One region of the Cobetia sp. UCD-24C genome, then DNA from elsewhere that is predicted to be linked to it. Evidence: predicted binding sites of a transcription regulator. Region 1 holds the regulator's gene; each other region holds the start of a gene.
The links. The regulator PhoB, encoded in region 1, activates phosphate uptake and scavenging genes when phosphate is short. The targets are predictions, from matches to a motif close to TGTCATANNNNTGTCANA.
Positions count from the first base shown of each region.

Region 2: a site for PhoB is predicted at 1,747-1,764, ahead of AOG28_RS03315 (CYTH domain-containing protein). Genes of this name have one in related genera too.
Region 3: a site for PhoB is predicted at 1,032-1,049, ahead of AOG28_RS08170 (bifunctional 2',3'-cyclic-nucleotide 2'-phosphodiesterase/3'-nucleotidase). Genes of this name have one in related genera too.

Region 1 is NZ_LJTD01000006.1:82,969-86,246, forward strand. Features, by position in the region: gene AOG28_RS10130 (chorismate--pyruvate lyase family protein) at 1-397, shown strand, start outside; gene ubiA (4-hydroxybenzoate octaprenyltransferase) at 465-1,355, shown strand; gene phoB (phosphate regulon transcriptional regulator PhoB) at 1,579-2,268, shown strand; gene phoR (phosphate regulon sensor histidine kinase PhoR) at 2,276-3,278, shown strand, end outside.
Region 2 is NZ_LJTD01000002.1:219,370-222,647, forward strand. Features, by position in the region: gene AOG28_RS03310 (ion transporter) at 1-380, opposite strand, end outside; gene AOG28_RS03315 (CYTH domain-containing protein) at 530-1,540, opposite strand; gene AOG28_RS03320 (TIGR00153 family protein) at 2,016-2,696, shown strand; gene AOG28_RS03325 (inorganic phosphate transporter) at 2,737-3,278, shown strand, end outside.
Region 3 is NZ_LJTD01000004.1:407,857-411,134, forward strand. Features, by position in the region: gene AOG28_RS08165 (MFS transporter) at 1-994, shown strand, start outside; gene AOG28_RS08170 (bifunctional 2',3'-cyclic-nucleotide 2'-phosphodiesterase/3'-nucleotidase) at 1,186-3,096, shown strand; gene AOG28_RS08175 (hypothetical protein) at 3,263-3,278, opposite strand, start outside.

The DNA.
Region 1 (3,278 bases):
CCTGCTGCTGCAGGACACCGGCCCCGCGCGGCTGGATGAGGCACGCCTGCTGGGCATCGGCCCACGCCGGCATGTCTGGCGACGCGAAGTGGCGCTCTGTCATGGCGATACGCCATGGGTGATCGCACGCTCGCTGGCGGCGCTGGACCTGGCCCACGGTCATCGCCTCTCGACGCTGGGCGAGCGCTCGCTGGGCCATTGGCTGTTTCGCCAGCCCGATCTGACCCGCAGCGCCATCGATGTCAGCCGCGCCCCGCTGGTGCTTTCGAGCCCCAGGCCGCTGGCCCGCACCACCAGCCTGTGGATGCGCCGTTCGATGTTCTCGCATGGCCGCTTCAAGGTGCTGGTGCAGGAGGGCTTCACGCCGGCCTTCCAGCACGCACTGCAGCTGGCCTGAGCCTTGTGGCCGACTGGCCTCGTTTCCCTCTCTTCCCTTGCCCACTACCACCCGCCCAGGAGCCCCGATGACCGCGTCATCCACTTCCGCCGCTTCGCGTCCTTCCAGACTGGCCGACTACCTCGCCCTGACACGGCTGGACCGCCCCATCGGCACCTGGCTGCTGATGTGGCCGACCCTGTGGGCACTGTGGCTGGCGGCAGATGGCATTCCCGAGCGCACGACCCTGCTGATCTTCATCGCCGGGGTCTATCTGATGCGCGCCGCCGGCTGCGTGATCAACGACTACGCCGACCGCCATTGGGACAAGCATGTCGAGCGCACGCGAGACCGGCCGCTGACCTCGGGTCGCATTTCGGAGCGCGAGGCGCTGACGCTGTTCGGGGGGCTGGTCGCGGCCGCCTTCGTGCTGGTGTGCTTCACCAACCTGACCACGGTGCTGCTGTCGATCGTCGCCGTGCTGCTGGCGGCCAGCTATCCGTTCATGAAGCGCTTCCATCATCTGCCCCAGGTGGTGCTGGGCGCCGCCTTCGGCTGGGCGATTCCGATGGCCTTCGCCGCGACGCTGGAGGAGGTGCCGACATACGGCTGGTGGCTGTTCGCGGCCAACCTGATGTGGACGGTGGCCTACGACACCGCCTACGCGATGGTCGATCGCAACGACGACCTCAAGGTGGGCATCAAGTCCACCGCCGTGCTGTTCGGACGTGCCGACAAGCTGATGATCGGTCTGTTGCAGCTGGGCATGCTGGTAGTGTTGATCAGCATCGGCCTGCAGCTGGCGCTGGGCATCTTCTACTGGCTGGGGCTGGCTGCCGCCGCCGGCACCTTCGTCTGGCAGCAACGTCTGATCCGTGAGCGTGAGCGTGCGCCCTGCTTCCAGGCCTTCCTCAACAATCATTGGACGGGTCTGCTGATCTTCGCCGGAATCGCCCTGGCGACCTGGCCGATGAGCTGACGCCTGCATAAACATTAGTATTATTTAATTTAAAGCGACCCCTGCCCTCTATTGCTCCCCAGCCCACGGTTCATGCCTGCCTGCCGCGCCTCCAAGGCGGCTGGCAGGCTTGCGTGCAAGCTGCCATGCTGGCAGTTGTCATCTCGTTGTCATATAAGCGGGTTGTAATCGTCATCGACTTGTCATTCTGGCGCGTGCGCCGACTGCTGCATGGGATCTAGCGATGAGCTCCAAGACCGTACTGATTGTCGACGATGAATCCTCGATTCGCGAGATGATCGCCGTTGCCCTCGAAATGGCGGATTACCGCGTGCTGGAGGCAGACAATGCCCAGGACGCCCACGCCATTGTCGTCGATGAAAAGCCCGATCTGCTGTTGCTGGACTGGATGATGCCGGGCACCAGTGGCCTGGAGCTCGCGCGGCGTCTCAAGCGTGACGAGACCACCTCGGAGCTGCCGATCATCCTGTTGACCGCCAAGGGCGAGGAAGACAACAAGATTCAAGGCCTGGAAGCCGGCGCCGACGACTACATCACCAAGCCCTTCTCGCCGCGCGAGCTGGTCGCCCGTCTCAAGGCCGTGCTGCGTCGCACTACTCCCAAGGGGGTCGAGGAGGCGGTGGAAGTCGAAGGCCTGATGCTCGACCCGGCCAGCCACCGCGTCACCGCCCACGGCAACTCGCTGGATGTCGGCCCGACCGAATATCGCCTGCTGCAGTTCTTCATGACGCATCAGGAGCGTGCCTACACGCGCAGCCAGCTGCTCGATCAGGTATGGGGCGGTAATGTCTATGTCGAGGAGCGCACCGTGGACGTGCACATCCGTCGCCTGCGCAAGGCGCTGGGCACAGGCCATCAGCATCTGATCCAGACCGTCCGCGGCACCGGTTACCGCTTCAGCGCTCAGGCCTGAGGGATTCATGCGCTATTGGACCAACGAGCTATGGCGCCTCGGCTACCTTGCCGGTGGCTTCGGCCTGATCGGTGGCCTGCTGGGCCATCTGGGCTGGGGCCTGGCGCTGGGCCTTTCGCTGTATCTGTTCGTCCATCTCAAGCACTTGAAGAGCCTCTACACCTGGCTGATCACCAATCCCCATGAAGAGCCGCCGCCCGGCGATGGCGTCTGGGGAGACCTGCTCGATCGTCTCTACCGCTACCAGAAGGGCCAGCGTCAGGCTCAGGAGCGACTGCGCAGCATCCTCAACCGTATCCAGGAATCCTCCGAGGCCATGCGCGACGGCCTGGTGATGCTAGACAACCACGGTGACATGGAATGGTGGAACAGCGCTGCCGAGCAGCTGGTCGGCCTCAAGGCCAGCCACGACCGCGGCCAGCACATCACCAACTATCTGCGTGACCCCGTCTTCATCGACTACTTCAATCGGCTGGCCTACCGCGAGCCGCTGACGCTCCAGTCGCCGCTGTCTGACAACCTGACGCTGCAGATCTCCATCACCCTGTTCGGTGACAACGAGCGTCTGGTCATGCTGCGTGACGTCACCCGCCTCTATCGTCTGGAAGAGATGCGCCGCGACTTCGTGGCCAATGTCTCCCATGAGCTGCGCACGCCGCTGACGGTACTGGCCGGCTATCTAGAGACCTACTCCGATTACGCCGATGACCTGCCACCGCGCTGGCAGCGTGGACTGGGCCAGATGCAGAGCCAGACCGACCGCATGCAGCATCTGGTCGAGGACCTGCTGACCCTGTCACGCCTGGAAACCGACGAACTGTCCGATAACGGTCGCTGCATCGACATGAGCGCCCTGCTCGGCCATATCCGCGACGACGCCGAAGGCCTGTCCCAGGGGCGCCACACCTTCTCCATCGAGGCCGATGCCAGCCTGTCACTGCGCGGTGAGGAGCAGGAGCTGCGCAGCGCGATCTCGAATCTGGTCTTCAATGCGGTGCGCTACACCCCCG
Region 2 (3,278 bases), on a different contig from region 1:
GCGATCGACAGCAGGTCGAGCACGCCGTAGAAGCCCTTGGCCCAGGTGCCGGGATGCTTCAGGCAGTAGAGGCGGACGGCGTATTCCAGCGTGAAGATGATCGTGAAGCCCCACTCCATGATGCGGAACAGTTCGCCGTATTGCGCATTGAGCGAGGGGACGCTGTCGAGCATCACCACGGCGACACTGGCGAAGATCATCAGGATCAGGCCGATATCGAAGGCCTTGGCCGCCTTGGTGTCGGATTCGAAGATCCAGTGGAACAGTCGTGCGCGCAGGCGGCCCGTCGCGGGTTCGTAGTCGCTGGGGTGCGAGGGGGTCGCTGGGGGGCTTTGCGGCGTGCTGCCATATTCATTGGCAGGGCCCTGGCGTTCAGGCATGCAGGCTTCCTTGACGGGCGTGACGACGCCGGATGAATGTCAGGGCGTATCGGGGATGTCTCAGTATGACCTTCAGTGACTGCCCGGCCGTTGTCCATCAGCCAGTGGTCTAGCGCCTGGTGGCTGGGCAGTCAGTGTCGTTTTGAGGTTCAGCCGCGCAGCGTCGCGAGCAGTGACAGGCTGTGCTGGCCGAAGTCGCGAGTCGCCCAGTCCTGTGAGGCATCGCCGTCACTGCTTTCCAGTGCCTCGACCAGCGCCACCGCGTGGATATGGCCGGGATGCTGGCTGGCGGCCAGTCGTGATGCGAGGGCCGACAGGGCGGCCAGCGCATGCGCGTGCCACTTGAGGTCGTCTTTCGCCTGACGGTCGGCGTGGGCATCGAGCGCATCGATGGCGGCGGACAGCAGCGCGCCGGGGTCAGCGGTATCCAGCGTCTTCTCATGCCATTCGCCATCCCGCAGCGCCGCACCGCGCTTGGCCTTGCTGGCATCTGCCGGACGTAGTGCCAGGCGGCTCGCCAGTGAATCCGCCAGCTGCCAGAGCACGCCTTCTCTCACCTCGGGGGCGAGTGCTTCGCCGCCGGTCAGCTCGAGCTCGATTTCCTGGATGGCCACTTCGCGGCCACTGGCCTTCACCGCGCCCAGGTCCAGCGCCATCTCGACGCCGACGGTGACCTGCTCGTCGCCCACATTCTTGTCGCTGCATGTCGCCTTGACGTCGATCTGCCAGGCATGGCGCTCGAAATCGGTGCTGAAGCTGGGCGCGAGCGCACTCAGCAGCTGCTCACGGGCGCCGTTTCCCAGCGCCTGCAAGGGCGGCAGGCCACGCAGACCGTCGAGGTCGAGGCCGGTCTGGCCCTCGGGCAGCTCCCACTCCCATTCGCCGCGAGAATGCAGTCCGCCATGGCTCTCGCCGCTGGTCTTGAGCGTCTGGCGCAGGGCGCCCGTGCTGTCGGCATCCTCACCGCTCTGGCGCAGACGCAGCGCCATGCGCGCGCGCTCCAGCGCATGCTCGGGGGTGTCGAAGTAGGTGTTGGCCAGCCAGCGCCGCCTGGGGGTGACCGTTGCCAGTTCTGCAATGCTCGCCAGTGTCTCCAGAATGGCATCGCGATCAATAACGGGTTGAGACAGTGCCAGTTTGAGTTCGATTTCCTGCGCCATGATGGGCACTCCCTGTACGGATGAAAGAAGACAGATGCTGACGGATGAGGATGACAGCGGCGCCAGGACCGCAGAGCCTTCGGCATGCGTGGTGCATGGTGACGAAGGCTCGTGTGTCTCATGCTCGCGCCTGGCCCGCGGCAAGGCAAGCACGGGGAGGGCGGAAGGGCATGCGGGATATCGGCCTGTCGGCAGAATCACACTTATATGACAGCATGATGACATTGAAGTGACAGCAATTGCCTGTCGTCACGTCCTTGGTTATATTACGAACAGTGGATAAAGCCAGCGACCACGGGTCCTGCCGCTACATGACAATCTCTCTTCTGGAATCCTTCGTGTTCCCCCGAACTGCCGCTGTTGTTGCGTAAATGACAACAGCATGGCGGTATCATGACGTTACGATGAAAGTTATGTGATCGTCACAAAGGCTTTGCTACACTCCGCGCGTCAATCCTTAACGCCGACGGCCACTATGGTAACGACCAACCCTTTCTCTTCGATGTTCGGGCGCTCGCCTTTCAAGGCGCTGCACACCCACATCATCAAGACCGACGAGTGCGCCCAGCACTTGCTGACCTTCTTCGACGCCTGCGAGCAGGGTGATTGGGAGCAGGCAGCCAGCATTCGCAAGACCATCAGTGGTCTGGAGCGTGAAGCGGACGAGTTGAAGACGCAGCTGCGCCTCAACCTGCCCAACTCGCTGTTCCTGCCGGTCTCGCGCTCCGACCTTCTCGAGCTGATCCATGTCCAGGATTCCATCGCGAATGTCACCAAGGACATCGCAGGGATCATGCTGGGTCGTCATATGCAGATACCCACCGCACTGGTGCCCGCCATGCGTGAGTATCTCAAGACTGCGGTCGAATCGGTCTGCCAGGCGCGTCGTGCGTTGGGTGAACTGGAAGACCTCGTCGAGTCCGGTTTCGGGCGCAACATGAGCGAGCTGGTCGACAAGCTGATCAACGAGCTGCATGAGCTCGAGAAGCAGTCCGACGAACAGCAGATCGCCATCCGCCAGACCCTGTTCTCGCTGGAAGCCAGTCTCCCGCCCGTCGATGTGATCTTCCTCTACAAGATCATCGATTGGGTCGGCGATGTGGCTGACCAAGCGGAAAAGGTCGGTACCCGACTGCAGATCCTGATGGCGCGCTGAGCGCCATCAGGACGTCCTGCCATCTGTCCAAGAGTCTTCTATGTCCATCATTGCTCAATACGGCGATGTGCTCGTCATTCTTGCCTGTCTGTTCGGTTTCTTCATGGCATGGGGTGTGGGTGCGAATGACGTCGCCAATGCCATGGGAACCTCGGTAGGTTCCAAGGCGATCACCATCAAGCAGGCGATCATCATCGCCGTGATCTTCGAATTCCTCGGTGCCTGGCTTGCCGGTGGTGAGGTGACTGACACCATCCGCAAGGGCATCATCGACCCGTCACTGCTGATCGAGAATCCGCAGTTCCTGGTCTACGGCATGCTGGCCTCGCTGCTGGCCGCCGGTATCTGGCTGCTGATCGCTTCCATGAAGGGCTGGCCGGTCTCGACCACCCACTCTATCGTCGGCGCCATCGTCGGCTTCTCCGCTGCGGGTCTGGGTGTGGATGCCGTCGAATGGACCAAGGTCGGTCAGATCGCGGCCTCCTGGCTGGTCTCGCCGCTGCTGGCGGGCTCCATCGCCTTCGTGCTGTTCAAGTCCGTGCAGACGCTGATCTTCGACAACGAAGACCCGTTCGCGGCCGC
Region 3 (3,278 bases), on a different contig from region 1:
CCTCGCCTTGCTGACGATCGCCGCGGGCATCGTGCTGCGGGTGCAGGGCAGCATGCTGGCCCTCTATCTGGGTATCGGCCTGATCGGGGCGGGCATCGCCGTGGGCAATGTGCTGCTGCCCAGCCTGGTCAAACGCAGCTTTGCGCAGCATGTCGCGCTGCTCACTTCCTGCTATGTGCTGACCATGGGCATCATGGCCGCCATCGCCTCGGCGCTGATGGTGCCGTTGGCACAGGGCAGCAGCGCTGGCTGGCAGTACGCGATGCTCATAGTGGTCGTTTTGCCATTGGTGACGATGGGGGTGTGGTGGCCGCAGTTGTCACGTCGCTCCCTGCCGGCGGCGAAGGAAGCCGAGAAGGGTGCCGAGAAGGACGTCGAGAAGGGTGCCACGCGGCCGGTGCGTCAGGCAGCGGTGTGGCGCTCGCCACTGGCCTGGCAGGTGACGCTCTTCATGGGCATCAATTCGCTGCTGTTCTATACCGTCAACAGCTGGCTGCCGAGCATGCTGGCGGACAATGGCTTCTCTGCCGAGAAGGCGGGCTCGCTGCATGGTCTACTCCAGCTGGCTTCGGCCTTGCCGGGATTGATTCTGGTACCCCTGATGCCGCGCCTGAAGGATCAACGCCTGATCGCCTTCGCGACGCCCTGCATGTCGCTGGCGGGATTCATCGGGCTATGGCTGATGCCGGAGTGGGCACTGGTGTGGGTGCTGTTGCTGGGCGCGGGTTCCGGGGCCAGCTTCATTCTCGCCTTGTCGTTCATGGGGCTGCGGGCGCGCGATGCCATGCAGTCGGCGTCACTGTCGAGCATGGCGCAGACGCTGGGCTATCTGCTCGCGGCCATGGGGCCGCCGCTGATCGGCGCGCTCTACGACATGCAGGGCAATTGGCAGCTGGCACTGATGGTCTGCGCCGTCCTCAGTGTGCTGATGGCAGGTGTCGGCTGGCTGGCGGGCAGGGACCGCCAGTTGCCTGAGGCGTCGGCATCTGAATAATGGAGCGCTGCCCCCAAGGGGCACTGGCACATCCCCCCATGACAAGGAAGTGAGAGATGGCGAATGCTTCATCGGCTAGCGAAGATCAACGGGCGTCTGACGCGCCAGGTGTTGCGCAGCACCCCGGACGTCGGCGCAAGCCGCATCTGCGGGCAGCCATCCTTGGCCTGGCCAGTCTCGGAGGTATCTTCATGATCGTTCAGCCAGCCAATGCCGCGACGCTGTCACTGCGCGTGATCGAGACCACCGACATCCACGCCAACGTGATGGATTACGACTATTACAAGGACCGTCCCAGCGTGCGCATCGGCCTGGTCCGCGCGGCGAGTCTGATCAAGCAGGCGCGTGCCGAGGTGGCCAACAGTGTGCTGCTGGACAATGGCGACCTCATCCAGGGCAGCCCGATGGGCGATTACATGGCGGCAGAAGGTCTCGAGGAGGGCGATGTCTTCCCGGCCTACAAGGTCATGAATCAGCTGGATTACGATGTCGGCAACATCGGCAATCATGAATTCAATTACGGGCTCGAGTATCTCGAACAGGCACTTTCCGGCGCGCAGTTCCCCTATGTGAACGCCAACCTGCTGGACGCCATGACAGGCGAGCCGTACTTCACGCCCTACCAGATCACCGCCCATGCCTTCACCGACAGTGAGGGTAACGCTCAGACATTGAAGATCGGCTATATCGGCTTCGCGCCGCCGCAGGTGATGACCTGGGACCGCAAGCATCTCCAGGGCCACCTGACGGCCGAGGACATCACCGAGAGCGCCAGGCGCTGGGTGCCCGAGATGCGCCGGGCGGGCGCGGATGTAGTGATCGCCATTCCGCACTCCGGTATCTCGACCGACCCCTACCGGGTGATGGCCGAGAATTCGGTGTATTACCTCTCGCAGGTCGAGGGCATCGATGGCATCGCCTTCGGGCATGCCCATGCCGTCTTCCCCAGCGAGGAATTCGCCGAGGTACCGGGGGCCGATATCGCCAGGGGCACCCTCAATGGCGTGCCGGCGATGATGCCGGGGCATTGGGGCAGCCATGTGGGCGTGATGGATCTCGAACTGAGCAATGCCTCGGGCCAGTGGCGGGTCGTGAGCGGCCAGACAGAAGCCCGCCCGATTCAGGTGGGCGGCGAGGCACAGGTGGCGGAAGATGCCGAACTGGCGGCGCTGATCGATCATGAGCACGACGCCACGCGCGAGTACGTCAATCGCAGCATCGGCCGCGCCAGTGCGGCGATGAAGAGCTATCTGGCGCTGGTGCAGGACGACCCGACGATCCAGATCGTCAATCGCGCCCAGGCCGATTACGTCAAACGCTTCGTCGAAGGCGACCCGGACCTGGAAGGCTTGCCGATTCTCTCGGCGGCTGCGCCGTTCAAGGTCGGCGGCCGTCACAATGACCCGACCCAGTTCACCGAGATGGAGGCAGGCGAGCTGAGCTTCCGCAATGCCGCCGATCTCTATCTCTATCCGAATACGCTGGTGGCGCTCAAGGTCACCGGCAGGGAAGTGCGGGAATGGCTCGAGTGCAGCGCCGGCCAGTTCCATCGCATTGATCCGGATCTCGCCACGCCCCAGCCCTTGATCAACTGGGAAGGTTTCCGCAGCTACAACTTCGACGTGATCGACGGCGTCGACTACCGGGTGGATGTCACGCAGCCGGCGCGTTACGACGGCAATTGCGCGCTGATCGACGCCGATGCCCACCGTATCCAGGGCCTCACCTACCAGGGCGAGCCGGTCAAGGACGACGATGTCTTCCTGCTCGCGACCAACAACTATCGCGCCTACGGCGAGGACTTCCCCGGCACCGGAGAGTCGCATGTCGCTTTCGCGTCACCGGATGAAAATCGCAGCATTCTGGCCCAGTACATCTCGCGCCAGACGCAGCAGCTGGGCGCGGTGGACCCCGCGGCGGATCACAACTGGCGGCTGGCCGCGATCGACACCGATACCCCGCTGGACATTCGCTTCACCACCGCCCCCGGCGCGGATGCGCAGCAGTTCATTGATGCCCAGGCGGTCTACCCGATGACATTGGTGGATCAGGACGAGATGGGCTTTGCCCGTTATCGCGTCGGGCTGGACCGGATGGAATAGCCAAGGCAGCACATTGTCGAGCACGTCGTTCCTGGCCTGGATTCAGGTGGGAAAAAACGCCAGTCAGCAATTGCTGACTGGCGTTTTTTTTGTCGCCAGGCGCTACCCGCTATCTGTCTCATTATCCGCTTTTGGGTCAGGTTCTTTTGCGCAGTCCCATTGCGGGTCAGCGCCAGGGCGCG